Pelosinus fermentans DSM 17108: one gene and its partner. The protein of the gene in region 1 interacts with the protein of each later gene in a pairwise test. Links are inferred from orthologs where the notes say so. Each region holds a gene or a part of one and is shown on either strand. Other genes may lie near its edges.

Region 1 (3,103 bases):
AAAAGTCTTCATAGTAATCTTTTTCTCCTTATTAACATGATAAATTAAACTTTTCATGTAATGCTGTAACGGCTGATTGTACAAATGATTTCTTTATTAAAACGGAGATTGATGTATGAGAGTCTACTGTTTGTAATATAGGGATGTTATTCATAGACAGGGCTTCTATAAAACTGGCCATCACACCTGGGACACCATTAATTCCCCCACCTACAACTGAAACTTTAGCACAGTCAAGAGTTGTGTGTACATCGCAACCAAATTCTTGAAGTTGAGCAGTTGCTTTCTCTGCAAGATCTTCTGCTATTGTAAACATGATTTGCCCAGGATGAACATTAATCAAATCTACACTGATTCCATTGTCCGCCATTGATTTGAAGATATTAAAGCTTGCAATATTATTTAAAGAATCATGTAAATTAATTTTGATTTGGGCAATATTAGATATAAAGGTTACACCTGTAGCAACACGATCAGCAACATATGTGTCAGCTGTATCTTCTTTAGTAATGCTAGTTATAAGTGTACCAGGTTCATTGGAAAATGTTGACTTTACCACTAGAGGAATACTTTTCTGCATAGCAATTTCTACAGCTCGAGGATGAATAACTTTAGCACCTTGGTGAGCTAATTGACAGACTTCTCCATAGGTAATACAGTCGAGAATCTTTGCTGTACTTACAATTCTAGGATCGGCAGTCATAATTCCATCTACGTCTGTATAAATTTCTATCAATTCAGCATCGAGAGCAGATCCCAAAGCAGCTGCAGTAGTGTCACTACCTCCACGGCCTAATGTAGTAAATTCATCATCAATAGTTATACCTTGAAAACCGCATACTACAGGAATTTTACCCATCTTAATTAAGTTGCATATGCGAGAAGGATCTACTTTTAAAATACGAGCGTTATTGAAATTATTATCAGTTATTATGCCAGCTTGCCCACCTGTAAGCATAACAGCATCAAGTCCAGCGGCTTGTAATGTGCCAGCCATAATGACGGCGGAGATCATTTCGCCGCAGTATAAGATCTGATCAAGTTCGCGGCTTGCTATATCTTTATATGCTTTTCGTGCTAATTCAATAAAAGTATCGGTTGCATAGCATTCCCCTTTACGTCCCATAGCAGAGACGACAACGACAGGACTCAATTCGTTAGTAACAGCAGCTTTAATTTTTTCTATTACTAACTTTCTTGCCTCAGGAGTTGCAACTGAGGTACCACCAAATTTTTGAATTATTATCCCCATTATTTACACCTCAAATTAAGTTATGCTTAATCATATACTCGGCAATTTGTAAAGCATTTAAAGCAGCACCTTTACGTATTTGATCGCCAACAACCCATAAATTAAGGGCATTTTGAATGGAATTATCTTTTCTAATTCGACCAACAAAGACTTCATTTTGGTTTGAAGTGAATAATGGCATTGGATACAACATTTCTGCAGGATTATCTTGTAAAATAACCCCAGGAAATGCAGCTAAAAGTTCTTTTGCCTGATCAACTGAGACTTCTTTTTCAAATTCTATATTGATTGACTCTGAATGGCTACGATAAATGGGCACTCTTACAGTAGTTGCTGTAATTCCCATTGTATAATCATTGAATATTTTCTGTGTTTCATGTACCATTTTCATTTCTTCTTTTGTGTAATCACCTTCCACAAATACATCAATGTGTGGAATGACATTAAAGGCAATCTGATAATGTTTTGGTAAGCTGGAACTTGGTAAAATAGTAGCTTCTACAGGACGATTTTCTACAATTGCTTGGACCTGGTTATCTAATTCATCAATCGCTTCTTTACCAGCACCAGAGACTGCTTGATATGTGGATACCACTACTCGCTTAATTTTAGCCTGATCATATAGTGGCTTTAAAGCCATTGCCATTATAATGGTAGAACAATTTGGATTTGCAATAATTCCTTTATGTTGTTGTATCGCTTCTGGATTCACTTCTGGTACAACTAATGGTACTGTAGGATCCATTCTAAAAGCGCTGGAATTATCAATGACTACTGCACCATATTTTACTGCAGCAGGTGCAAACTTTGTGCTGGCAGAGCCACCAGCAAATAAAGCGATGTCTATATTCTTAAAAGAGTCATCAGTAGCTTCTTCTACAGTGAAATTTTTTCCCATAAAATTAATAATTTTACCGGCTGACCGTTTGGAAGCAAGCAATTTTAAATTATCATATGGAAAATTACGCTCTTCAATTAAATTTAAAAACTCCTGACCAACTGCTCCAGTAGCTCCGAGTATTGCTACATTATATTTTTTCATATATATCGCTCCCTTTTGTTTTCTCATAAGATTCTATATACTTTATTATATTCATATTTTTTACTATAATTCTTGCTTAGAATGCTTAATTTAGTGCAAAAAATGCTATTAATTTAATAATGATTATGCCATTAATGCCATTATTTTGGGATATTTATATTTCATAAGCTATATGTTAAAGGATACAAGGGATTATTTCAAAATTTCTTCAAGTCCTAAGACTAGGCCATTTGCATTAAGTACGTGTTTACACGCTAGTAAAACTCCTGGCATAAATGATTCTCGTGATATAGAATCATGGCGAATCGTCAAGGTTTGACCAAGTCCACCAAAAATAACTTCTTGATGTGCTACATAGCCAGGAAGACGAACGCTATGCATTCTGATACCTGAGAAGTCGCCACCACGTGCACCAGCGAGCTTTTCAACCTCATCAGGGTGCCCTTGATGTAAGAAACCGCGCTTTTTGGCTATTAGCTCTGCAGTATGCAAGGCAGTTCCAGATGGTGCATCAAGTTTTTGATCATGATGTAATTCAATAATTTCCACATGAGGAAAAAATTTCGCAGCATCTTGTGCCAGTTTCATCATTAAGATTGCCCCAATTGAAAAATTAGGAGAAATTAATGCATTTACCTTAGTTTCTACGCATAATCTTCTAATCTCTTCTATATTTTCTTCTGATAGACCAGTAGTTCCCACAACAGGACAGATTCCATTATTAATGGCGATGTGGATATTATTTAATACTACTTCTGGTCTTGTGAAATCAACCATTACTTGTGGCTTTGTTTCGTTAATAACGGTTT
Region 2 (3,274 bases), 200 kb from region 1 along the record:
CAGTAAATCGCCTACCTGACAAGCACCACATTTTCGACAATTACTAATATCGTGAGTCACTTTATATTGACACATCTCTTGTTGAATACAATGTGGTGTAAGAATTAAGAGTTTCTCAGGTGCAACCTTAATTCTTTTTTGCTGTATTAAGTAATTACTAACTTCAATAAAGGAACGTTCGACTCTTTCTTTTTCCACATCAAAGATTTTACCAATTCGAATGGCAAGGGGAAATAATAAATTAATAGCAGACCAAGCAGGTCCTTGGAATAAAGCTAGAGTAGAAAAACCTAAAATGGCTAGAATGATTCCACCAACTCCAATTCCAATGGCCAAGATAAATAATGCCAAGAAAACGCCAAGAATAATCGGCAAGTGAGTGCTGATATTTGCTAATCCTGGGAAGCTTACCATCCACAATCCATAAGTAGAAAGAGTAGCCACTAACAAACTAGCTACTATAAGTGCCAAAAACAAGCGTTTCTTGGGACGAGCCATCACCTCTATCATGAAAATTCACCTTCTATTCTAAGATATCGCCAACACTTAACCCATAACCACATATAAAATCAATTGCCCTCATACGACGCTTACTAGCAGGCTGAACTTCTAAAATTTCCAGCAAGCCCTGTCTTGTTTCTACTGCAAAACCTTCTGCAGTAATCTCTGCGATTCTCCCTGGCTGAGTTACTATATCATCTGTTGGATACGTCCTAGTTTGCCAGATTTTCAAGTTTTTATCTTGATAGAAACAATAAGCGCCAGGCCAGGGATTGAGACCTCTAACCAAATTATGAATGGCAACTGCCGGTACTTGCCAATTGATACGTTCTAATTCCCTTGTCAACATAGAAGCATAGGTAGCCTCTTCATTATTTTGTGCAATACGTGGAGCTTTTTTATCCACAATTAATTTCATTGTCTCACTAAGCACATTGGCTCCAATATTTTTTAACTTATCATGGATATCGCCAGTAGTATCCATTTCAGAAATAGATATCTTCTCCTTTAATATCATGTCCCCTGTATCCATGCCAATATCCATAAACATTGTGGTGACACCAGTTACTTTATCACCTTTAATAATTGACCAATGGATGGGTGCAGCTCCCCGATATAAAGGTAATAAAGATGCGTGCACATTTATACAACCCAAAGGGGGTAAATCTAATAGCGTTTTGGGCAATAACTGCCCAAAAGCAACAACAACAATGATATCAGGTTTTAAAGAGAACAACACATCTTGAAATACAGGATCTTTTACTTTATTAGGCTGCAATACAGGTATGTCATAGGAAATCGCGGCCTGCTTCACCGGGGACTCTGCCAGTTTTTGTCCTCGCCCTTTAGGGCGATCAGGCTGGGTTACCACTGCAACAACATTATATTCTTCTTTAACTAATGCATCTAAACAAGGAACAGCAAAATCTGGCGTCCCCATAAATACGACTCTTAATTTTGACATATCAATTACCCCTTATGAATGGTTTTTGCTTTTTCGATAAATAATATGCCATCCAAATGATCGATTTCATGCTGCAGGGCCCTAGCTAACAAACCAGTTCCTGTAATCGTTATATTTTTACCAAAACGATTTAAGCCTGTAACGGTAACTTCAGAAAACCTCTCAACTTCACCAAAAACCCCAGGAACACTTAAACATCCTTCATTACCCAATTCACAGTCTTCACTTTTTTTTATAATAATTGGATTTATTAATTCGATGAGTTCATCATCCACATCCAAAACAATAACCCTAAGAGATACGCCAACCTGCGGAGCGGCTAATCCAACTCCATCAGCATTATACATAGTTTGGGCCATATCATCAATAAGTTTCCTTATTTTTTTATCAACGCGAGCTACAGGCTCAGCTATTTCTTTTAATACTTTGTCACCAGCTTTTCTAATTTCCATACAGTTATAATACCCTCCTACCTTGGATAAATCCTGCCCAAATTTTATCATAGAACTATACAAAAATCCACGCCTATACTAAACAAATTATTCTACATGATACTAACAGGTTCCACATCAATCATAACATCTGGACGTATGGTTAATCCCATAGATGTTATGTAAGCCCTCACATTCGTGAGATCCTTTGCTTTTATAATGATATTCATACGAAATATATCATTAACTTTAGCAATCGGAGCGGGAAACGGCCCTATTATTTCTACAGTCTTACTTTCCGCCATTAAGCTTCGCAATTCTTTGATTATTTGCTCAGCCTGATTGCGAGCCATACTTTCTTCTTTAGCCTGAACTGTTAATTTTATGATTTGTCCATAAGGTGGATAACAAAGCGCTTTGCGGTACACAATCTCAGATTCATAAAAACTTTGATAATCCTGATTAGCTCCTGCCTGTACTGCATAATGCTCAGGATTATAAGTCTGTACTACGACCTTTCCTGCCTTATCACCGCGGCCTGCACGACCTGCCGCCTGAGTTAGCAACGCATATACGCGCTCCGCTGCTCTAAAGTCTGGTAAATTTAATATACTATCAGCTGCTATAATGCCAACGGCCGTCACATTTTTCACGTCATGCCCTTTAGCCACCATCTGTGTCCCCAGTAAAAGATCATATTCGCCTTTAGCAAATGCCTCTAAAATACGATCATAGGCCATTCTTCCACCTGTTGTATCCTGATCCATCCGCACTACGCGGATATGGGGAAACAATGTTACTATTTCCTCTTGCAGCTTTTGTGTGCCGGTTCCAAAAAAACGAATATAGCGGCTATTACATTCAGGGCAAATATCCGGAACCGTTTCAATACACTGGCAATAGTGACACTTCAGCTTCTTCCCTACAGAATGATACACCAGAGAAATATCGCAATGCTTACAACGTACAATATGTCCACATTCCCGACACATGACGAAGGTAGCATAACCACGACGATTCAGTAAAATAATAGCTTGTTCGCCACGACTTATAGTCTCTTGCAGCAGTTCTTGCAAGGGAAGTGATATGACACTTCGTCTCTTCTTACGCAATTCTTCCCGCATATCAACGATAGTGACTGCGGGCAAATTTGCATTAGCTATGCGCTTTGACATAAGTAGCAAGGTATGTTGGCCCATTTGAGTCTGAAAATAAGTCTCGATTGCTGGCGTAGCGCTGCCCATGATGACCACCGCACCAGACAAAGTAGCTCTCGTAATAGCGACTTGTCTTGTATGATAACGAGGTGTTTCTTCTTGTTTGTACGTAAATTCATGTTCTTCATCCATAATAATAATACCGACATCTGGCAAGGGTG

The links.
Region 2: the proteins of FR7_RS11865 (region 1) and def interact in binary tests that used the Escherichia coli proteins (3 or more experiments, as listed by UniProt). The link is inferred for Pelosinus fermentans DSM 17108 from one-to-one orthologs.

Annotation. Positions count from the first base shown.
Region 1 is NZ_AKVN02000001.1:2,576,178-2,579,280, forward strand. What follows is about bases 279-3,043. They hold FR7_RS11865 (aspartate-semialdehyde dehydrogenase), read right to left. Parts: upstream 2,295-3,043; coding sequence 1,263-2,294; downstream 279-1,262. Other genes in these bases: dapG (aspartate kinase), read right to left, coding at 279-1,252; dapB (4-hydroxy-tetrahydrodipicolinate reductase), read right to left, coding at 2,487-3,043. Also shown: dapA (4-hydroxy-tetrahydrodipicolinate synthase), read right to left, coding at 1-57; more of dapG, read right to left, coding at 32-278; more of dapB, read right to left, coding at 3,044-3,103.
Region 2 is NZ_AKVN02000001.1:2,379,656-2,382,929, reverse strand. The notes cover bases 220-3,155. They hold def (peptide deformylase), read right to left. Parts: upstream 1,969-3,155; coding sequence 1,471-1,968; downstream 220-1,470. Other genes in these bases: priA (primosomal protein N'), read right to left, coding at 2,010-3,155; fmt (methionyl-tRNA formyltransferase), read right to left, coding at 524-1,465; FR7_RS10845 (DUF116 domain-containing protein), read right to left, coding at 220-510. In the rest of the region: more of FR7_RS10845, read right to left, coding at 1-219; more of priA, read right to left, coding at 3,156-3,274. UniProt on the Escherichia coli protein: Removes the formyl group from the N-terminal Met of newly synthesized proteins. Requires at least a dipeptide for an efficient rate of reaction. N-terminal L-methionine is a prerequisite for activity but the enzyme has broad specificity at other positions.